4 regions of the Streptomyces sp. NPDC104307 genome follow, and region 3 is predicted to be linked to each of the others. Evidence: riboswitches for the same ligand, from Rfam matches in the RefSeq annotation. Region 3 holds a riboswitch; each other region holds the start of a gene.

Region 1 (5,579 bases), on a different contig from region 3:
GCCGGGACCGCCTCAAGCCCGGTGACCCGACGCGAGGCGTCGTCCCAGACCGGGCGGACGCCGAGCAGCGCGAAGGCCTCCGCGACATCGTCGCCGGCGGTACGCATCGCGCTGGTGCCCCACAGGGACAGGCCGACCGAGGTGGGCCAGTCGCCGTTGTCGGTCCGGTAGCGCTCCAGCAGGGAGTCGGCCAGCGCCTGTCCGGTCTCCCAGGCGAGACGGGAAGGCACCGCCTTGGGGTCGACGGAGTAGAAGTTGCGGCCGGTCGGCAGGACGTTGACCAGGCCGCGCAGCGGGGAGCCGGAAGGGCCTGCGGGGACGAAGCCGCCGTTCAGGGCGTGGACGCAGTGGTCGAGTTCGTCGGTGGTGGCCGCCAGCCGGGGCACGACCTCGCGGGCGGCGAAGTCGAGGATGTCGGCGACGGGCCCGGGGTGTCCGGCGGCGACGTCTGCGACGGCCTCCGGCGCCCACTGCGCGTCCTCCATCGCCTGGACCAGGGCGCGGGCCTGCTCCTCCACCTCGTCGGCGGTGGTGCGGGTGGCCGCCGACTCGTCGAGACCGAGCGCCTCGCGCAGGCCGGGCAGGGAGGTGGTGCCGCCCCAGATCTGGCGGGCCCGCAGGATCGCCAGGACCAGGTTGACCCGGTCGGCTCCGGCGGGCGCGCCGCCCAGGACGTGCAGGCCGTCGCGGATCTGCGCGTCCTTGATCTCACAGAGCCAGCCGTCGAGATGCATGATGAACTCGTCGAAGCCCTCGTCCTCCGGGCGGTCTTCGAGACCCAGGTCGTGGTCGAGCTTCGCGGCCTGGATCAGGGTCCAGATCTGGGCCCTGATGGCCGGGAGCTTCGCCGGGTCCATCGCCGCGATCTGGGCGTGCTCGTCCAGCAGCTGTTCCAGCCGGGCCACGTCGCCGTAGCTCTCGGCGCGGGCCATCGGCGGTACGAGGTGGTCCACCAGGGTGGCGTGGACGCGGCGCTTGGCCTGGGTGCCCTCGCCCGGGTCGTTGACCAGGAACGGGTAGACGAGCGGGAGGTCGCCAAGCGCCGCGTCGGGGCCGCACGCGGCGGAGAGCCCGGCGTTCTTCCCGGGCAGCCACTCCAGGTTGCCGTGCTTGCCGAGGTGGATCATCGCGTCGGCGCCGAAGCCGTTGTCGTCCGCGGCGGCGGCGATCCAGCGGTAGGCGGCCAGGTAGTGGTGCGAGGGCGGCAGGTCGGGGTCGTGGTAGATCGCGATCGGGTTCTCGCCGAAGCCGCGCGGCGGCTGGATGAGGATGAGCAGATTGCCCCGGCGCAGGGCGGCGAGGACGATGTCGCCCTCGGGATTGCGCGAGCGGTCCACGAACATCTCGCCCGGAGCGGGGCCCCAGTGCTCCTCGACGGCCTCGCGGAGTTCAGCCGGCAGCGTCGCGTACCAGCGCCGGTAGTCGGCGGCCGGGATGCGGACCGGGTTGCGGGCCAGCTGCTCTTCCGTGAGCCACTCCTGGTCGTGGCCGCCCGCCTCGATCAGCGCGTAGATCAGCTCGTCCCCGTCACCGGAGGCGAGGCCCGGCACCTCCTCGTCACCGAAGTCGTACCCCTCGGCGCGGAGCCGGCGCAGCAGGGCGACGGCGCTCGCCGGGGTGTCGAGTCCGACGGCGTTGCCGATCCGGGAGTGCTTGGTCGGGTACGCGGACAGCACGAGCGCGAGGCGCTTGTCTGCGTTCGGGATGTGGCGGAGCCGCGCGTGGCGCACGGCGGTCCCGGCGACCCGGGCGGCGCGCTCGGCATCGGCCACGTAGGCCGGCAGGCCGTCCTCGTCGATCTCCTTGAACGAGAACGGGACGGTGATCAGGCGGCCGTCGAACTCGGGGACGGCGATCTGGCTCGCGGCGTCCAGCGGCGAGACGCCCTCGTCGTTGTCCTCCCAGTCGGACCGCGAACCGGTGAGGCAGAGCGCCTGGAGGATGGGCACGTCGAGGCCGGTGAGGGCGCCGGCGTCCCAGGACTCGTCGTCACCGCCGGCCGACGCCTCCGCAGGCCGGGTTCCGCCCGCGGCGAGCACCGTGGTCACGATCGCGTCGGCGGCCCGCAGGGCGTCGATCAGCTCGGGCTCCGGTGTGCGCAGCGAGGCGACGAACAGCGGCAGGGCGCGGCCGCCCGCGTCCTCGACGGCGCCGCACAGGGCGTCGATGAACGCGGTGTTGCCGCTCATGTGGTGGGCGCGGTAGTAGAGCACCGCGATGGTGGGGCCGTCCGTCGCGCGGGGCGTGCGCTCCAGCGGTCCCCAGGAGGGCGCCGGGGCGGGCGGTTCGAAGCCGTGGCCGGTGAGCAGGACGGTGTCGGAGAGGAAGCGGGCGAGCTGCTCCAGGTTGCCGGGGCCGCCGTGTGCCAGATAGGCGTGGGCCTCCGCGGCGATGCCGATCGGGACGGTGGAGGCGGCCATCAGCTGGGCGTCGGGGGCCTGTTCGCCGGTGAGGACGACGACGGGGCGGCCGGTGGCCAGCACCTGGTCGAGGCCGTCCTGCCAGGCGCGGACCCCGCCGAGGAGGCGTACGACGACCAGCTCTGTGCCGTCCAGGAGCTGCGGGAGGTCCTGGAGCGGGAGCCGGGAGGGGTTCGCGTAGCGGTAGGCGACCGGGCCGTCACAGGCGCGGGCGCTGAGCAGGTCGGTGTCTGACGTCGACAGGAGCAGGATCATGCGGCGTCTGGCCTTCCTCGGGGTATCCACGCCCCGGGCGGTGTCGGAATGGGACTCCCCTGCTCGGACGGGCCGAGTGGCACGGGGAAGGGAGTTCCTGACTCACCCGGCCGGTGCGGCCGGGATCACAGTGGCGGGACCGCGCCGGAATCGCACCGGGCTTCCTCCCCTGTCGCCGTCTGTGGCGACTACGGACCGCAAGGCCCGTCGCTAGGCATAGTAAGGGGCGGTCAAGAACTGGGAGGCATACGGATCTGATGAGATGGTCGGTATGCTCGCCGCCATGCCCCCGCCAGCCACTTTGCCCGTGCCCACAGGAGCCGCGCCGGTCCGTGACCGCGGTGACGCCTGCCCCGGCACGCTGCGGTTGCACCGGGCGGACGACGGTGCGCTGGCCCGGGTCCGGATCCCCGGGGGGGTACTGAGCGCGGCGCAGGCCGACGTGGTGCGGGAGTTGGCGGAGCGGCTCGGCGATGGTGAGCTGCATCTCACTTCGCGCGGCAATGTGCAGCTGCGCGGTCTGCCGCCGGACTGCGGCGGCGAACTGGCCTCCCGCATGGGTGAGTCGGGGCTGCTGCCCTCCGAGCGCCACGAGCGCGTCCGCAACATCGTGGCCTCCCCGCTGTCCGGGCTCGACGGCCGGGGGCAGCGGGACATCCGCCCGTGGCTGTCCGCGTTGGACGAGCTGGTGTGCGCGAGTGACCTGACGACCGAGCTGTCGGGCCGGTTCCTGTTCGCGCTCGACGACGGCCGCGGCGATGTGGACGCGCTCGGCGCCGATGTGACGCTGCTGGCGCGGGCCGACGGGGACGCGGCTCTGCGGATCGGCCCGGCCGAATCCGTGCTGCGGATACCCGGTGCGCACGCTCCCGCTGCCGCGCTGATCGCCGCCGAGACCTTCCTGGACACCGCGCGCGGCTCCGGCGTCTGGCGGGTGACGGATCTGCGCGCGGACGTCGGGATCCTCCTGGACCAGGTGGTCCGGCGGTTGCGCCAGGCCGGAATCCGCGCCACGCGCACTGCCGGACCCGTACACCCCGCGCAGCCCGCGGCTCCCGCTCCCGCTCCCGGCATCGTGGACGGACCGCACGAGACGGTCGCGCTGTGCGTCGGCGTACCCCTGGGCCGCGTCGGCGCGGAACAGTGGCGGGCGCTGACCCGCGCCGCCCGGCAAGGGGAGGGTGGCGGCGGCGAACTGCGGCTGACCCCCTGGCGCGGCGTCGTCGTACCGGGCGTGGAGCGCGCACGGGCCGCAGAGGCACTGGACGCTCTGGGGACCGCCGGCCTGATCACCGGGCCCCGCTCCCCCTGGACCGGAGTGGGGGCCTGCATCGGGCGCCCCGGCTGCGCCAAGTCCCTCGCCGATGTCCGGGCCGGGGCGACAGCGGCCCTGGGGCCCGTGGGCGCGCTGCCGGTGTACTGGTCGGGGTGCGAACGCCGGTGCGGCCATCCGCGGGGCGCGTGGGTCGATGTCGTCGCCGCCCCGGACGGCTACCGGGTCTCCCTGGTGCGCGACGGTGAACGGCACGCCCCGCAGCCCGTCGCCGACAGCCCGGCCGCTCTAGCGGCAGCCGTGGCCTCGGCCCGGGGCGGCCTGGACGAGCAGCGCCCCGCCCCGTGCCCCGGCACCTGACCTTTCCCACCGGCCGACCGCTCCCGGACCCGACCGACCCATTCCACGCCCGACTTCCATGCCCGACTTCCATGCCCGACTTCCATGCCCGACTTCCATGCCCGATGAAGAGAGCGACAGCACTGTGCACCAGTACGAGAAGGACGGACCGGCCATCTATCGCCAGTCCTTCGCCACGATCCGCGCGGAGGCCGATCTGTCGGGACTGCCCGCCGATGTGAGCCAGGTGGCGGTCCGGATGATCCACGCCTGCGGCATGGTCGACCTCGTACGCGATCTGGCCTTCACCCCGGACGTGGTGTCCCGTGCCCGTGAGGCGCTGCGGGCCGGCGCGCCCATCCTGTGCGACGTGGCCATGGTCGCCAGCGGGGTCACCCGCAAGCGGCTGCCCGCCGGCAACGAGGTCGTGTGCACCCTGTCGGACCCAGCGGTGCCCGGTCTCGCGGCGGAACTCGGCACCACCCGCAGCGCGGCCGCCCTGGAGCTGTGGCGCGATCGGCTGGACGGCGCGGTCGTCGCCGTCGGCAACGCGCCCACCGCCCTGTTCCGGCTGCTCGAACTCATCGAGGAGGGCGCGCCGCGCCCCGCCGCCGTCATCGGTGTGCCGGTCGGCTTCATCGGCGCGGCCGAGTCCAAGGACGCCCTGGCCGCACACGCGTCCGGGCTCGACCATCTGATCGTGCGCGGCCGGCGGGGCGGCAGCGCCATGGCGGCCGCCGCCCTCAACGCGATCGCCAGCGAGGAAGAGTAAGCGTGAGCGAGCAGAAGAACGGCCGGCTGTACGGAGTCGGGCTCGGCCCCGGCGATCCGGCCCTGATGACCGTACGCGCCGTGCAGGTCATCGCCGAGGCCGATGTCGTCGCCTATCACAGCGCCCGGCACGGACGGTCGATCGCCCGGTCCATCGCGGCCGGACACATCCGCCCCGACCACATCGAAGAGGCCCTGGTCTACCCCGTCACGACGGAGACCACGGACCACCCGGGCGGCTACCGGGGCGCGCTGGACGACTTCTACACCGAGGCGGCGGCCCGCCTCGCGGTCCACCTCGACGCGGGGCGCACGGTCGCCGTGCTCGCCGAGGGCGACCCGCTCTTCTACGGCTCGTACATGCACATGCACAAGCGGCTCGCCGACCGCTACCCGACCGAGGTGATCCCCGGTGTCACCTCGGTCAGCGCGGCGGCCGCCCGGCTCGGCACCCCGCTCGTCGAGGGCGAGGAGGTGCTGACCATCCTGCCCGGCACCCTGCCGGAGGAGGAGCTGACCGC
Region 2 (5,579 bases), on a different contig from region 3:
TATCAGGCCGCGGCGAGCGGGGCCCTCGGCGGGCTGTGCAGCGGCGCGGCCAGCTCGGCCAGCGCCCGCTCCAGGCCGTGCAGGTGGGCGAGGGCGGGTTCCGTCACCCCGGCGTGCGCCGGATGTCCGGGGGCGAGCGGGGTGCGGGCCGGCCGCCCGGGAGCGGTCAGCGCCTCCACCGCGCTCTCGACGCGCCAGCAGGCGGCGGCGAGCCGGGCGTCGTGCGAGGCCTCCGGATCGGCGGCGACGGAGGCCAGTCCGCGCACCTCGCGCGCGCAGTCGTCGAGCAGCGCGAGGACCTGCCGCGCCCGTGCCTTGCGGGCCCTCACCGGGTTGAGGGGGTGCACCAGCGGCGCCAGCGACAGCCGTACCCGGCCGAGGATCGCCTCCAGCTCAGCAACGTGCCGGGGCGGGTCGGCGTCCTCGCTTCCTGCGAGCCGGGCAGCGGCCTCCGCCGTGCAGGTGTGCACGCACCGCAGGGCCCGCTCCACCCAGGCCTCGGTCACCGAGTGCGTGGTCACCGGCAGCACGAACAGCACCGCGAGTACGGCGCCGAGCGCACCGGCCCCCGTCTCGGTGACCCGGAGCACCAGAAGTCCCGCGTCGAGCACGCCGAGCAGCCCGTACAGCATGCTGGCCATCACGGTGACGGCCAGCATCATCCAGGTGTAGGAGACGGCGGCGGTGTAGAAGATCCCGAACACGCCCACCGCGACGACGACGGCGGCCACGACCGGCTCGTGGTGCAGCGGCACGGCCACGGCGAAGCCCAGCCCGATGCCGAGCACGGTCCCCAGGAATCGCCTGAACCCGCGCACCACGGTCTCGCCGCGAGAGGTCGTGGCCACGAACACCCACCAGGTGGCGCCGACCGCCCAGTACCAGCGCTGGTCGGAGAGCAGCTGGCCCACCGCGAGCGCGAATCCCGCGCCCAGGGTCGCCTGTACGGCCTGCCGCGTCGTGATGCGCCGCAGCCCCGTCGCTCCCGCGGGAAGGCCGACCGTCGCCGGGGCCGTGATCCGGCGCTCGTAGCACCACGCCCCGAACCGCACCAGGGACGACGCGAGGAGCGACAGCAGCACCGCCGCGTACAGCTCGGGCAGCTGGCCGGGCACGGTGTGCAGGAACTGGGCGGAGAAGTAGGCCATGAAGGCGAACACGCCCAGCGAGTGCCCGCGCGGCCCCCACCGCCGCGCGTACACCCCGGCCCCCACGACGGCGAGGAACGCCAGGTCGCGGGCGACGGGTACGTCGTGCAGCACGGCGGCGAGCGTGAGCACCGGGAGGCCGACGACGGGGAGCAGCGCGGTCGTCGTGGCCTGCCCGCGCACCGTCGGGTCGGTCACTGTGAACAGGGCGAGCAGCGCGGCCAGGCCCCCCGTGATGGCCGCCACCAGCGAGTGCCCCGCCGCCCCGCACAGGGCGACGGCGAGCCCGATGCCGAGCACGGCCCGGGACGCGAACCGCAGCCGGATCCGCCCGGGGTCGTGTGCGACGAACGCCCTCTTCAGCAAGTCGCCTCGCCCCTTTCGCGCATGACACCAGCGCAGACATGAGAAAGGCGCCACAGAGATCCCTGAGGGACCTGCAGCGCCATTGATGCCTCCATCTCAACACCTGGGGGGCTAATGGTTCAACTCAGACCCACTCCAATGAGCCAATGGCCCACTCATGCCCCACCTCGCCCGACCACGGCAGAGCCAACGGACCAGCCTGAGGACAGTCGGCACAGGAGGAGGAACGCGGCACTCATGGCAACGTCTCCGTCCCCTTCCGGATCCCGGAATGTGAACAGCGGCGCCGCTGCGACGGTCCACCCCCTAGGCTGGCCGGTGCAGCTGGTTCGCCCTGTCCGCCAGGCAGACGCGTCGCAAGAGGGAACCCGGTGTGAATCCGGGACTGCCCCGCAGCGGTAAGTGGGAACGACCGCCGTCATACGCACTGGATCCGTTCGGATCCGGGAAGCGACGGCCAGTAGGAGTCTGCCCCCGGCAGACGTGCCCGCGAGTCCGAAGACCTGCCCGTTGCCCGCACCCGAACCCTCGGACGCGGTTATCCCGGTGACCTCGTGGGCGGGTCGGCGTGCATACCAGACGGAGAATCCGCGCCGAGGCGTGTGCGATATCCGTCAGGTCCGTCATCCCTTCGCGTCCGTGTCCCGTCTCCGGGATGTTCAGGAGTCGTCTCGCGAAGGAGATTTCCGTGACACCCAAGCCCGCAGCCGCGGCAGCACGAGCCACCGTCCACGGCTACCCCCGACAGGGCCCGAACCGGGAACTGAAGAAGGCCGTCGAGGGGTACTGGAAGGGCCGCGTCAGCGCGGAAGCCCTCCGGGAGACGGCGGCGGAACTGCGCCGGTCCAACTGGAAGCGGCTGGCGGATGCCGGCGTCCATGAGGTCCCGACCGGCGATTTCTCGTACTACGACCACGTCCTGGACACCAGTGTCATGGTCGGCGCGGTCCCGCAACGGCACCGTGCGGCCGTCGCCGCCGACGCGCTCGACGGGTACTTCGCGATGGCTCGCGGCACCCAGGACGTGGCGCCGCTGGAGATGACCAAGTGGTTCGACACGAACTACCACTACCTCGTCCCCGAGCTCGGTCCTGACACCGTCTTCACCGCCGACTCCACCAAGCAGGTCACCGAGCTCAGGGAAGCCGTCGCACTCGGGCACACCGCCCGGCCGGTCCTCGTCGGCCCTGTCAGCTACCTCCTGCTGGCCAAGCCCGCCCCGGGGGTGGCGGCCGGCTTCGAGCCGCTCACCCTGCTGGACCGGCTGCTGCCGGTGTACGCGGAGGTGCTCGCGGATCTGCGTGCCGCCGGCGCGGAGTGGGTACAGATCGACGAACCCGCCCTGGTCCAGGACCGCACCCCGGCCGAGCTGAACGCCGCCGCCCGCGCCTACCGCGACCTCGGCGGCCTCACCGACCGGCCCAGGCTGCTCGTCGCCTCCTACTTCGGGCGGCTCGGTGAGGCGCTCCCGGTTCTGGCGAAGGCCCCGGTCGAGGGTCTGGCACTGGACTTCACCGATGCCGCCGCCGCCAACCTCGAAGACCTCGCCGCCGCCGGCGGGCTTCCCGGCAAGCGCCTCGTCGCGGGTGTCGTGAACGGCCGTAACATCTGGATCAACGACTACGAGAAGTCCCTCGCCACCCTCGCCACCCTCCTCGGCCTCGCGGACCGGGTCGACGTGGCCGCGTCCTGTTCCCTGCTGCACGTCCCGCTCGACACGGCGCCGGAGCGGGACATCGACCCGCAGATCCTGCGCTGGCTCGCCTTCGCCGAGCAGAAGACCGCCGAGATCGTCACGCTCGCGAAGGGACTGACCCTGGGCACCGGAGCGATCACCGCCGAGATCGCCGCCAACCGCGCCGACCTCGCGTCCCGCACCGGCTCCCCGATCACCCGTGACCCCGCCGTCCGGGCCAGGACCTCGGCCATCACCGACGCCGACGGCCGCCGCTCCCAGCCGTACACCGAGCGCGCCGCCGCCCAGCGGGCCCACCTCGGGCTGCCGCTGCTGCCGACGACGACCATCGGCTCGTTCCCGCAGACGAGCGAACTGCGCACGGCCCGCGCCGACCTGCGCGCGGGACGGATCGACACGGCCGGCTACGAGGAACGGATCAAGGCCGAGATCGGTGAGGTCATCGCCTTCCAGGAGAAGACCGGCATCGACGTCCTGGTGCACGGTGAGCCCGAACGCAACGACATGGTGCAGTACTTCGCCGAGCAGCTCACCGGCTACCTGGCCACCCAGCACGGCTGGGTCCAGTCCTACGGCACGCGTTACGTCCGCCCGCCGGTCCTCGCGGGCGACATCTCCCGCCCGGAGCCGATGACGGTGCGCTGGACCTCGTACGCCCAGTCGCTCACCGGGCGTCCGGTCAAGGGCATGCTCACCGGGCCGGTGACCATGCTGGCCTGGTCCTTCGTCCGTGACGACCAGCCGCTCGGCGACACCGCACGCCAGGTCGCCCTCGCCCTGCGCGACGAGGTCGACGACCTGGAGGCGGGGGGTGCTTCGGTCATCCAGGTCGACGAGCCCGCGCTGCGCGAGACACTCCCGCTGCGCGCCGCCGACCACGCCGGGTACCTGGAATGGGCCACCGAGTCGTTCCGCCTGACCACCAGCGGGGTACGGCCGGACACCCAGATCCACACCCACATGTGCTACGCGGAGTTCGGTGACATCGTCCAGGCCATCGACGACCTGGACGCCGACGTCATCAGCCTGGAGGCCGCCCGCTCGCACATGCAGGTCGCCCGCGAACTCGCCGCGCACGGATACCCGCGCGAGGCCGGTCCCGGCGTGTACGACATCCACTCACCGCGCGTACCCGACGCCGACGAGGCCGCGGCCCTGCTCCGCAAGGGGCTGAAGGCCATCCCCGCCGAGCGCCTGTGGGTCAATCCGGACTGCGGCCTGAAGACCCGCGGCTGGCCCGAGACCAGGGCGTCCCTGGAGAACCTGGTCGCCGCGGCCCGCACCGTCCGCGGCGAGCTGCCCGCCTCCTGATCGCGAAGGACTCGGGGCGGCGGCCGGAGGTTACGGGCGCCGCCCCGAGTCGTCCGGTCCGGCGGGCGTGAAGCGGACCGGGGCCTGGAAGCGGGCGCGTCGGGCGGCCCGGCGGAACGTGGTGAGTACCGCCGGGCCGGCCAGCGTGATGCAGACGAAGTTGGTGACGGCCCGGCCGGTGTCCCAGCCGAGGGAGGTGGCGAGGTCGAAGGCGAGGTAGCGGTGCCACTGCTCGGTGAACGGCAGCCCGGGAAGGTAGGCGAGGGAGCTGTTCGGGTCCAGGGAGAAGGGCCAGAAGGACAGGTTGAGCAGGAAGCCGAAGAGGTAGCCGGAGACCGAACCGTAGGTGGCGAGCATCAGGACCTCGCGGCGGCCGGTGGCCCGGGGCAGAAAGCCGGCGAGCATGCCCACGAAGGCGCAGCCGAACATCTGGTACGGCATCCACGGCCCGACACCGCCCGTGATCAGGGCGGAGGTGAAGAGTGAGGTGCAGCCGAGGGTGAAGCCGAAGCCCGGCCCGTAGACGCGTCCGGCCAGGACCAGGACGAAGAAGACCGTCTCGATGCCGGCGGTTCCGGCGCCCAGCGGGCGCAGCGCCGCGTTGACGGCGGAGAGGACGCCGAGCATGGCCAGGGCCTTGGAGCTGATGCCGCCCTCGGCGATCTCGGAGAGCACCACGCAGAGCACGAGGACGAGCAGGACGCCGAAGATCAGGGGCGGGGCGTAGTTCGAGCCGAACTTTCCGGGTGCGACGACGAAGGGCCAGAAGAAGGCCACCACGCCGAGGAACGCGGCCAGCGCGATGACCAGTGAGACACGGGTGTTGAGCCGGATGGCCGTCGCGGCGGTCGTGCTCATGCCTGGTCCTCGCCGTCGCGGGGCGCGGGGCCGGCCGGCGCGAGTGCCGAGGCCACCTGGTCGACGGTGAGGAACGGCAGCGGTGCCAGGATCTTCGCGGTCTGCGGTGCGAACACCGGTGAGGCGACGATGACTTCGGGGGTGGGGCCGTCCGCGACGATGTCGCCCTCGGCCATCACCACGACCCGGTCGGCGGTCCG
Region 3 (5,579 bases):
CGGGACACGCCGGGTCGGGCGAGGCGGGGTCGCAGGAGAACCGGCACCCAGGGACGACGGACACCTCCGGCATCAGCGCGGCCAGCGCGCGCACGGCGGTGGACTTGGCGGTGCCCTTCTCGCCGCGCACCAGCACTCCGCCGACGGCCGGCGAGACGGCGTTGAGCAGCAGGCCGAGCCGGAGATCGTCCTGCCCGACGATGGCGGTGAAGGGGTACGGCGTACTCACAGGGCCTCCTTGGTGGCGGCGGTTTCCAGCGGTTCGGGCTGTTGCGGCGGTTCAGGCTGTTCCAGTGGTTCCGGCTGTTCCAGCGGGGCGGTCCTGCGCGGGGCTTCGCGTGCCGCGGGGGCTCCGGGCGCTCCGGGCGGGATGAAGGGGAGTCCCGCAGGTGCGCCCGACTCGATGAGCCGCCACAGCGCGTCGGTGTCCGCGTGCTCCTCGATGAGGTCACCGAGGAGGTCGAGCTGCTCCTCGCGCAGGGCGGCGAAGCAGGTGTCGGGGGCGGGGACGAAGCGGCGCCCCGCGGCCCGCGCGATCTCGGTCAGGAAGCGGCGGCGGAACGCGTCGCTCTCCAGCGAGCCGTGCCAGTGGGTGCCCCACACCGCGCCGGACCGGCAGCCGTCGAGCCGCTGCCCCTGACCGTCGGTGAGGAACGGCTCACCGCCGCGTACGTCCGCGACGCCGTGGTGGATCTCGTACCCCTCCACGGGGGCGCCGAGCGCCTCACCGACCGGCCGGGCGAGGGTCTTCTCGCGCTCGAACCGGACGAGGACGGGCAGCAGCCCGAGCGCGTCGACCTGCCCCGCGCGCGACTCCACCTCGTCCTCGATGTGTTCGCCGAGGATCTGGTAGCCGCCGCAGATGCCGAGGACCGGGCGGCCCTCCGCGGCGCGCCGCCGCAGCGCGTCGGCGAGCCCGCGCTCGCGCAGCCAGGCCAGCGCCTTCACGGTGCCCCGGGTGCCGGGCACGATGACGAGGTCGGCGTCGGACAGCTCCTCCGGACGGTCCACGAACCGCACGACGACGCCCGGTTCCGCGGCGAGCGCGTCCACGTCGGTGAAGTTCGACATCAGCGGCACGGCGCACACGGCGACGCGCAGGATGTCCTCACCGTGCGGCGGCGCCACGACCGACTCGCGTACGGTGCCGCGCAGCGAGACCCGCAGCCCGTCCTCCTCATCGATGCCGAGGCCGTGGGCGAACGGCAGCACCCCGTACGTGGGCCGCCCGGTGAGACCTAGCAGCATGTCCAGGCCCGGCTCCAGCAGCGACACGTCACCGCGGAACTTGTTGACCAGGTAGCCGGCGATCAGCTCCTGGTCCGCCGCGGCCAGCAGCGCCGTCGTACCGAAGAACGACGCGAAGACCCCGCCCCGGTCGATGTCCCCGACGACCACCACCGGGAAGCGCGCCGCCCGTGCGATGCCCATGTTCACGATGTCCGTGCGCCGGAGGTTGATCTCGGCCGGGCTGCCCGCGCCCTCGCAGATCACCGCGTCATAGGTGGACCGGAGCTGCTCCAGGCAGTCCACGACGGTGGACAGCAACTGCTCCTGCCTGCCGCCGTGGTAGCCGCGGGCGCTCATCTCGCCGACCGCGCGCCCCATCAGGACGACCTGGCTGGAGCGGTCGCTGCCGGGCTTGAGGAGCACCGGGTTCATCAGCGCGGTCGGCTCCACCCGGGCGGCCTGGGCCTGCATGGCCTGGGCCCGGCCGATCTCGGCGCCCTCACGGGTGACGAAGGAGTTGAGGGACATGTTCTGCGCCTTGAACGGCGCGACCTTCACCCCCCGGCGCACCAGCCAGCGGCAGATCCCCGCCGTGACGACGCTCTTGCCCGCGTCCGAGGTGGTCCCGGCGACCAGCAGTCCGCCGCTCATGTCGGTCTCCGTCCTGAGGTGCGCGTACCCGGGGCAGCTGTCCCCGGGCCGCGCGTCGAGGTGATCCGTCGTGCGGCGGCGGCCACGCCCAGCCGGGCCGCCACGCTCACGCCGAGGGCCAGCACTCCGATCCGGCGCGACAGCCGTACGGCGCGTTCGATGTCCTCGGTCGCCACCGCCCGGCCCGTCTCGCCGTTGAGTACGGGGCGGTGCTCGACCCGGCCGCCGTAGGCGAGGGTGCCGCCGAGCCGTACGCCGAGCGCGCCGGCGAACGAGGCCTCCACGGGGCCCGCGTTGGGGCTCGGGTGCTTGGCGGCATCCGCCCGCCAGGCGTGCAGCGCACCCCGGGGCCGGCCGCCGGCGGCGACGGCGAGCAGGGCCGTGAGCCGGGCTCCCGGCCAGCCCACGAGGTCGTCGAGGCGGGCCGAGGCCCAGCCGTAGCGCAGGTAGCGGGGCGACCGGTGGCCGACCATCGCGTCCAGGGTGTTGGCGGCCCGGAAACCGACGAGTCCGGGGACCCCGCCCAGCGCACCCCACACCAGGGCGCCGACCACGGCGTCTGAGGTGTTCTCCGCGACGGACTCCACCACCGCGCGGGCGATCTGCGGCCCGTCCAGGGACTGCGGGTCGCGGCCGCACAGATGGGGCAGCCGCTCCCGCGCCAGGCCGAGGTCCCCGGCGGCCAGCGCACCGCCGATGGACCGGGCCTCGCGCCCCAGCGACGTACCGCCGACGACGGACCAGGTGGCTGCGGCGGTCAGCGCGACGGCGGCGGCGGGACGGCGGCGCAGCGCGCGGGCGGCCAGTGCGGCACCCCCGGCGGCGCCTCCGGCGCAGACCAGAGTGTGCAGGGCGCCCCACCCGCGGTGGTCGCGCCACAGGCGGCGTTCGACGTCTGCCGCGGCGCGCCCGAAGGCGGCGACCGGATGTCCCCGGCGGGGATCACCGAGCAGCAGATCACCGATCAGACCGGCCGTGGCGCCGTACGCGAAGATGCGATCGGCACGCACGGTTCAGCCGGCCGTCGCGCCTCGGACAGCTTTCGCGCGGACACCTGGTGCTGGTCGAAGGGGAGACATGGAGACGGGCGCACGGCGGCCGGGCATGGCGATATGTCCTCACTCAGGGTCCGCGCCCTGGTTCGACGTGACCGGCGACGAGAGTCTCCTGGCTCCCGGATCCGCAGTTCCCCCGGTCTTCCAGCCCACTCGGCGTGGACCGTGACTTCCGGTGGTGGGGGACTGCTCCCCGGTGACAGTGGCGGGACCGCGCCGGATTCGCACCGGCTTCCTCTGCTGTCGCCGTAATGGCTCCGGCAGTCCACCACGCTCCGCGAACGCCAGTCAACCTACCGTTGACCTGCGACGGTGCAGTGTGCTGAGACGCACATCGGGCCGGCCGCACGCGAGGTGCGGCCGGCCCGACGCGTCGGGTGGATCAGGGGCTGTGGATCAGGCGACGATCAGATAGATCCCGTAGGCCACCGCCGCCGCGCACAGTCCGAAGCAGACGTACGCGCCCGCGCGGGCGAGCAGCAGGGACCCGCCGGACTGCCCGCCACGCTCGGCCGGTTCCGGCTGCCTGGAGAGGCCGGCGATGCCCAGGGTGAAGAGGCCCACCAGCGCGACGGTGGCGACGAGAGAGACGCCGAAGACGGTGCCGAGGGCTGCCCAGTCGATGTTCATGGAGGATCTTCCTTACACCGTGGCGGGTCGTGCCGGGTCGGCTACGGCCGGGGCCGGGATGGTGGCGGTGAGTTCGTGGGCCTGGGCGGCCGAGGTGGGCGGCGGGCTGACGGCCGCGATGGCGGTGGTGATGACGCCCGCGGGTTCGGCGTCCGGGGTGACCGGAGCGCGGTCCTGGGCGCCGGGTGCGACATCGTCCTGGCCGACCGGCTTGCGGCGGGACAGGACCCAGATCGCTCCGGAGCCCGCGACCAGCAGTACGGCGACGAGCACGACTCCCCAGGTGCCCTGCTTGGTGAGGAACTCCGCCCCCGCGCCGACCAGACCGGCGGCCGGCAGCGTCAGACCCCAGGCGACGAACATCCGGGTGGCGGTGGACCAGCGGACCACACCGCCCCGGCGGCCGAGACCGGCGCCCATCACCGCGCCGGAGCAGGACTGGGTGGTGGAGAGGGAGAAGCCGAGGTGCGAGGAGGCCAGGATGACCGTGGCCGCACTGGTCTGGGCGGCGAAGCCCTGCGGCGGCTTGAGCTCGGTCAGTCCGCTGCCCATGGTGCGGATGATGCGCCAGCCGCCGAGGTAGGTGCCGAGCGCGATGGCCATTCCGGCGCTGACGATGACCCAGACCGGCGGGTTCGAACCGGGGGAGAGGACTCCGCCGGTGACCAGGGCCAGGGTGATGATGCCCATCGTCTTCTGTGCGTCGTTGGTGCCGTGGGCGAGGGAGACCAGCCCGGCGGAGGCGATCTGCCCGGCGCGGTAGCCCTTGGCGGTCGCCTTCTCCTGGGCGCCACCCTGGACCTTCCCGCCGATCCGGTACGTCAGCTTGGTGGCCAGCAGCGCGGCCAGTCCGGCGACGATCGGGGCGGCGACCGCGGGGAGCAGCACCTTGGTGACGACGGTGCCGCCGTCGACCGACGACCAGCCCGCGGACATCACCGCGGCGCCGATCAGACCGCCGAAGAGGGCGTGGGAGGAGCTGGACGGGAGCCCGACCAGCCAGGTCAGCAGATTCCACAGGATGGCGCCGACGAGCGCCGCGAAGATGACCTCGGTTCTGAGGCCGTCCTCATTGATGATCCCGCCGGAGATCGTCTTGGCGACCTCCACCGACAGGAACGCGCCGACGAGGTTGAGAACGGCGGACATCGCCACCGCTGTCTTGGGTTTGAGTGCGCCGGTCGAGATGGTGGTCGCCATCGCGTTGGCGGTGTCGTGGAAACCGTTCGTGAAATCGAACACTAGAGCTGTCACGATCACAATCGCGAGCAGCAGCGTGATGTGTTCCATTTACCCAGGCAATCGTTCGACGTCAGTGGCACGAGGAACGTAGGCAACCTGGGTGAACGGAAGATGAACTGAACAGGGCGTTGCGGTGACCCCAACCGGAGCGGCCTCGCCCCGTTTGGCCGTGGTCCGACAGGGCGGGACGGGCACGGCGCGGTGTGGGCCCCGAATCCGGGCCCGGCCGGTCTCCGGCGGGAGGCGGAATCATGGACCGCTCATCAGTGGAAAGGATCTTCGTATGAGCGATCAGCGGCAGGGTTCGGTCGAACACACCCGGGACATCGAACGGGCCTGGGGCGCGGTCGTCGCCACCGCCCGCAGGACGGCGGCCGACGGTCTGGTCGTCGGTACCTCGGGCAACGTCTCCGCGCGGGTGGGCGACACCGTCCTGGTCACCCCGAGCGGTGTGCCGTACGACCGGCTCCGCCCCGAGGACCTGGTCGGCGTCGACCTGGAGGGCAACCGGATCCTCGGTGAGCTGGCGCCCACCAGCGAGCTTCCGCTCCATCTCGCCGTCTACCGGAACACGGCGGCGGCCGCCGTCGTGCACACCCACGCGGTGCACGCCACGGCCGTCTCGACGCTCGTGGCCGAGGTCCCGCCGATCCACTACGCGGCCGCGCTGCTGGGCGGCCCCGTCCGGGTCGCCGCCTATGCCAGGTACGGCACCGAGGAGCTGGCGGCGAACATGCTGACCGCCCTGCGGGACCGCACCGGCTGCCTGCT
Region 4 (5,579 bases), on a different contig from region 3:
ACGATCGAGTCACCGGTCGCGAAGAACGCGACGAGCCGACCGATCATGTGCTGCTCGCCCGGCGACAGCTTGGCGAGGTCGGCGACGTCGGAGTGCAGGTCGACCTCCTCCACCGTCCAGGTGTTCTTGATCGCGTCCCGGTAGCGCTCGTAGAAGTCCGGGTAGCGCATGGGCCGCAGGGTCAGTTCGAAGCCCGGGTCGAGCAGGTTCTTGTGGTCGTTGGTGCTCATTACTGGCAGGCCTCGCAGGACTCGGGGTTTTCGAGGGAGCAGGCGATCGCGTCCGCGTCGGGCGCGGCCGCCTGCTGTACGGGAATGGGGGCGGCGGCCGCGACCTGCCCGGACGCCGCACGGGCGATCCGGGTCGCCGGGCGCGAGCGCAGGTAGTACGTCGTCTTCAGCCCCTGCTTCCAGGCGTACGCGTACATCGAGGAGAGCTTGCCGATCGTCGGCGTCTCCAGGAACAGGTTCAGCGACTGGCTCTGGTCCAGGAACGGCGTACGGGCCGCCGCCATGTCGATCAGTCCGCGCTGCGGGATCTCCCACGCCGTGCGGTACAGCGCCCGCACGTCCTCGGGGATCCAGGCGAAGCCCTGCACGGAGCCGCTGGCCTCACGCAGCGCCTCGCGGGTCCGCGCGTCCCACACGCCGAGCCGCTTCAGCTCGTCCACCAGGTAGGCGTTGACCTGGAGGAACTCACCGCTGAGCGTCTCGCGCTTGAAGAGGTTGGAGACCTGCGGCTCGATGCACTCGTACACGCCCGCGATGGACGCGATCGTTGCGGTCGGCGCGATGGCCAGGAGCAGCGAGTTCCGCATGCCGGTCTTCGCGACCCGGGCGCGCAGCGCGTCCCAGCGCTCCGGCCAGTTCAGCTCGGTGTCGTAGTGGTCGGGGTGCAGCACGCCGCGTGCGGCACGCGTCTCGGACCAGGCGGGGAGGGGGCCCGACCGCTCGGCGAGATCGCAGGACGCCTCGTAGGCCGCGAGCATGATCCGCTCGGAGATCTTCGTGGAGAGCGCGCGGGCCTCTGCGGAGTCGAAGGGCAGCCGCAGCTGGAAGAAGACGTCCTGGAGGCCCATCGCGCCCAGGCCCACCGGCCGCCAGCGGGCGTTGGAGCGCCCGGCCTGCTCGGTCGGGTAGAAGTTGATGTCCACGACCCGGTCCAGGAAGGTCACGGCGGTGCGCACGGTGGCGTCGAGCCGCTCCCAGTCGATCGTGCCGCCGTCGACGAACGCGCCGAGGTTGACCGAACCGAGGTTGCAGACGGCCGTCTCGCCGTCGTCGGTGACCTCAAGGATCTCCGTGCACAGGTTCGAGGAGTGCACGACGCGGCCGGGCTCCGCGGTCTGGTTCGCGGTCCGGTTGGAGGCGTCCTTGAACGTCATCCAGCCCTGGCCGGTCTGGGCGAGGGTCCGCATCATCCGGCCGTACAGCTCACGGGCCGGCATGGTCTTGCGGGCCAGGCCCTTGGCCTCTGCCGCCCGGTAGGCGGCGTCGAACGCGTCGCCCCACAGGTCCACCAGCTCGGGCACATCGGCCGGGGAGAACAGCGACCAGGTGGAGTCCGCGTCGACCCGGCGCATGAACTCGTCCGGGATCCAGTGCGCCAGGTTCAGGTTGTGCGTGCGCCGCTGGTCCTCGCCCGTGTTGTCGCGCAGCTCCAGGAACTCCTCGATGTCCGCGTGCCAGGTCTCCAGGTAGACGGCGGCGGCGCCCTTGCGCCGGCCGCCCTGGTTGACCGCCGCGACGGAGGCGTCGAGCGTCTTCAGGAACGGGACGATGCCGTTGGAGTGCCCGTTGGTGCCCCGGATCAGCGAACCTCGGGCCCTGATGCGGGAGTACGAGAGGCCGATGCCGCCCGCGTGCTTGGAGAGGCGCGCCACCTGGTGGTAGCGGTCGTAGATCGAGTCCAGCTCGTCCAGCGGCGAGTCCAGCAGATAGCAGGAGGACATCTGCGGGTGCCGGGTACCGGAGTTGAAGAGGGTGGGGGAGGAGGGCAGGTAGTCCAGCCGGCTCATCAGCCGGTACAGGGCCGCGACCTCGTCCAGCGCGTGCTCCGAGTTGTCCTCCGCGAGCCCGGCGGCCACCCGCAGCATGAAGTGCTGGGGGGTCTCGACGACCTGGCGGGTGATCGGGTGGCGCAGCAGGTAGCGGCTGTGCAGGGTGCGCAGTCCGAAGTAGCCGAAGCGGTCGTCGGCGCCGTCGGTGAGCGCCTGTCCCACCAGGGCGTCCAGGGCGGCCGCGTGCAGCGTCACGAACTCGGCGGTGCGGTCCGCGATCAGGCCCTCGCGGTGTCCGACGGCGACCGAGGCGGAGAAGGACGTCGAGCCCTGCCCGGCCGCCTCGTCCGCGATGGAGCGGGTGAGCAGCCGGGCGGCGAGCCGGGAGTAGGCGGGGTCCTCGGAGATCAGGCCGGCGGCCGCCTCTGTGGCCAGCGAGCGCAGCTCGGCCTCGTCCGACCGGGCGTTGCGGCCGCGCAGCGCGGCGGCGGCGACGCGTCCGGGGTCGGTGTCGGGCAGATCCGCGGTGAGGGCGGTGAGGGTCCGCAGCAGTGCGGTGCCCGGTCCGTCGCTCGTGGTTCCCGTTGATTCGGCCGCTGAAACCGGATCGGCTGGCGCGATGGTCACGTGGTGCTCTCCCTCGCTCGGCTCTGGGCCGACGGGGGAGCGGGGGCAGCCGGGCGGAGCGGGGCCCGTTCGGGCAGCACTCCGTGCGGCGTCCACCGGCCCATCCACGAGGCCCGGACGTCTGGGCGTCCGGTTCGGTCGAGCCGGACGCGCTGTCGGCAGGTCCTCGGACTCGGGGTGCGCAAAAGCACACCGATCACACCGTTGCGGGACAGTTCCGGATTCGCACCGGATTTCCCTGCGGCGACAGCGAGCACGAGCATACATGTGGGGGCCGCCCGATGAGGCAGCCCCCACATGTTGTGTCGCGTGGCCGATCAGGAGACCGCCGGGAACTCCAGTCGGTACGTCAGCAGCGAGAGCCCCTCGATCGGATACCAGTCCCTTTCCGGGGTCCGGACGAAGCCGAGGCGCCCGTAGATCCTATGGGCCCCGCGCATGGCCGGCTGCGTCGAGAGGACGATTCCGGTGACCCCCGCGGTGGCCCGTGCGCGGTCGATGCAGGCCCGGACGAGCGCCTCGCCCGCCCCGGCCCCGCGGGCCTCCCGGGAGACCGCGAGCATCCGGAACTCGGCCTCGTCCGGCGTCGCGATATCGGCCCAGCGGTTGCCCGGCGGCGCGTAGGTGACCCCGCCGAGGACGCGGCCCCGGGCGTCCGTCGCGACGAGCACCTCGGCCTCCTCGGCCCGCCGGGGGACGTCGCGCAGCTGTACCAGGTACGGGTCGTCGGCGCCGTAGTCCAGCAGCCCGTCCCCGAGATAGGCCTCGGCGGTGATCTCGCCTAGGGCGGCGTACTCGGCGGGCTCGATCGGCCTGATGGTTATGTCCATGCACGGAAGTCTGCCGCACCTCCGGGCGGCGACGGCACGGGGTTTTCGCCGGACGTGCGAACGGGCCGCCGCACCCCACGTGCTGGGGGTGCGGCGGCCCGTGGCGCCGTGGTCAGTGACCGCCGGGCGCACCGGCCGTGGCCGGCGGGAGCTCCGTCTTCACGCCCGGGTCGCCCGCGTCCGCGGTGTAGTCGCCGGGAGAGGTCTCGTCGAGTCCGGCAGGCGCCTTCAGGGCGTTCAGGACGAAGGTGAGGACGACGGTCACCACGATGTTCAGTACGAACGCCGTCAGGCCGATGTAGCCGATCTCACCGATGCCCGGGATCTCCTTGGAAGACCCGCCGAAGTGCGCCTGGGTGGGACTGGCGACCCCGTAGGCGGCGGCCGTCCCGTAGACCATGCCGACCGCCCAGCCAGCGAGCAGCGCCCAGCGGTGGAACCAGCGGGTGAACAGTCCGCCGACCAGGGCGGGCATCGTCTGGAGGATCCAGATGCCGCCGAGCAGCTGGAAGTTGATCGCGACCGTCTTGTCCATGGTGAGGACGAAGGCGAGCGCGCCGACCTTCACCAGCAGCGAGACCAGCTTGGAGACCTTGGTCTCCTGCTCGGGCGTCGCGTCGGGCTTCAGGAAGTCCTTGTAGATGTTCCGGGTGAAGAGGTTCGCCGCCGCGATCGACATGATCGCCGCGGGGACCAGGGCGCCGATGCCGATGGCGGCGAACGCCACGCCCGCGAACCAGTCGGGGAACATGTCCTCGAACAGCTGCGGGATCGCCAGCTGGCCGTTGTCCACCTTGACCCCGGCGGCGATCGCCATGAAGCCGAGCAGCGCGAGCAGGCCCAGCATCAGCGAGTACAGCGGCAGGATCGTGGTGTTGCGGCGGATCACGTTGCGGCTGCGGCTGGAGAGCGTCGCCGTGATCGAGTGCGGGTACATGAAGAGCGCCAGCGCCGAGCCCAACGCCAGTGTGGCGTAACCCCACTGGCCGTCCACGCCGGGCGCGAGCGCACCGGTCGGCTTACCGCCCGGCGGGCCGTTGAACTTCTCCTGCGCGGCGGCGAAGATGTCGTGGAAGCCGCCGAGCTTGATCGGGATGTAGATGATCGCCACGGCGATGACCAGGTAGATCAGCCCGTCCTTGACGAACGCGATCAGCGCGGGCGCGCGCAGCCCCGAGGAGTACGTGTACGCGGCGAGCACCGCGAACGCGATCAGCAGCGGCAGGTCCTTGACGAACCAGTTGGTGTCCTCGCCGCCGCCGACGCCCATCACGTCCAGCACCGCCTGGATGCCGACGAGCTGGAGCGCGATGTACGGCATGGTGGCGAGGATGCCGGTGACCGCGACGGCCAGCGACAGCCCCTTGGAGCCGAACCGGCCGCGGACGAAGTCCGAGGTGGTGACGTAGCCGTGCTTGTGCGAGACCGACCACAGGCGCGGCAGGAAGGTGAAGATCAGCGGGTACACCAGGATGGTGTAGGGCACCGCGAAGAAGCCGGCCGCGCCGGCCGCGTAGATCGCCGCGGGCACGGCGACGAAGGTGTACGCGGTGTAGAGGTCGCCGCCGAGCAGGAACCAGGTGACCCAGGTACCGAAGGACCGTCCTCCCAGGCCCCATTCGTCGAGGCTGGCCTCGTTCTCCGCCTTGCGCCAGCGGGCGGCCATGAAGCCGACGACCGTGACGGCCAGGAAGAAGAAGATGAAGACACCGAGCGCGATGCCGTTCACGCCGTCCTTCATGCGGACGCACCCCCCTTGCGCGCGCGCTGGTCACGCTGCCACAGCTTGTACGCGATCATCGTGAGTGCGGTCGAGATGAGCACCCAGAGCATCTGGTACCAGTAGAAGAACGGGATGCCGATGAAGGTCGGGTCGATCTTGGCGTACGAACCCACCCAGAGCATCGCCACGAACGGCGCGATGAGGCAGAGCGCGATGACCACCCGCACGGGTGTGACCGTGGGTGGTGCCGCTCCTGGTTCCGCTGGCTTTCCTACTGGTTCTTCCGGCATGGCGGCGACTCCGTCCCCTCGCTGATCACCGATGTAATGCGCAGGAAATCTAGGCGAGGGTCCCGCCCAGCGTCACCCCCTGTCCGCATTGCGGTCCGGCAACGGTCTTC

What was found. A riboswitch is a leader RNA that binds a small molecule or an ion and turns the genes downstream of it on or off. The one in region 3 is predicted to bind cobalamin.
Region 1: linked by a shared signal. The riboswitch ahead of cobN (cobaltochelatase subunit CobN) and the one ahead of ACZ601_RS34190 (cobalamin biosynthesis protein) in region 3 are both predicted to bind cobalamin.
Region 2: linked by a shared signal. The riboswitch ahead of metE (5-methyltetrahydropteroyltriglutamate--homocysteine S-methyltransferase) and the one ahead of ACZ601_RS34190 (cobalamin biosynthesis protein) in region 3 are both predicted to bind cobalamin.
Region 4: linked by a shared signal. The riboswitch ahead of ACZ601_RS28730 (ribonucleoside-diphosphate reductase subunit alpha) and the one ahead of ACZ601_RS34190 (cobalamin biosynthesis protein) in region 3 are both predicted to bind cobalamin.

What each region holds. Positions count from the first base shown of each region.
Region 1 covers NZ_JBVJMU010000010.1:26,209-31,787, forward strand. Annotated here, with positions in the region: gene cobN (cobaltochelatase subunit CobN) at 1-2,675, opposite strand, end outside; cobalamin riboswitch at 2,748-2,899, opposite strand; gene cobG (precorrin-3B synthase) at 2,947-4,308, shown strand; gene ACZ601_RS24090 (precorrin-8X methylmutase) at 4,433-5,059, shown strand; gene cobJ (precorrin-3B C(17)-methyltransferase) at 5,062-5,579, shown strand, end outside.
Region 2 covers NZ_JBVJMU010000005.1:439,494-445,072, reverse strand. Annotated here, with positions in the region: gene ACZ601_RS17035 (FUSC family protein) at 3-1,514, opposite strand; cobalamin riboswitch at 1,823-2,039, shown strand; gene metE (5-methyltetrahydropteroyltriglutamate--homocysteine S-methyltransferase) at 2,203-4,521, shown strand; gene ACZ601_RS17025 (ECF transporter S component family protein) at 4,552-5,379, opposite strand; gene ACZ601_RS17020 (ABC transporter ATP-binding protein) at 5,376-5,579, opposite strand, start outside.
Region 3 covers NZ_JBVJMU010000020.1:78,330-83,908, reverse strand. Annotated here, with positions in the region: gene ACZ601_RS34200 (putative cobaltochelatase) at 1-229, opposite strand, end outside; gene ACZ601_RS34195 (cobyric acid synthase) at 226-1,881, opposite strand; gene ACZ601_RS34190 (cobalamin biosynthesis protein) at 1,878-2,891, opposite strand; cobalamin riboswitch at 3,042-3,174, opposite strand; gene ACZ601_RS34185 (hypothetical protein) at 3,333-3,566, opposite strand; gene ACZ601_RS34180 (inorganic phosphate transporter) at 3,579-4,856, opposite strand; gene ACZ601_RS34175 (class II aldolase/adducin family protein) at 5,092-5,579, shown strand, end outside.
Region 4 covers NZ_JBVJMU010000014.1:79,336-84,914, forward strand. Annotated here, with positions in the region: gene ACZ601_RS28725 (ribonucleotide-diphosphate reductase subunit beta) at 1-230, opposite strand, end outside; gene ACZ601_RS28730 (ribonucleoside-diphosphate reductase subunit alpha) at 230-2,626, opposite strand; cobalamin riboswitch at 2,767-2,889, opposite strand; gene ACZ601_RS28735 (GNAT family N-acetyltransferase) at 2,944-3,456, opposite strand; gene mctP (monocarboxylate uptake permease MctP) at 3,569-5,197, opposite strand; gene ACZ601_RS28745 (DUF3311 domain-containing protein) at 5,194-5,469, opposite strand.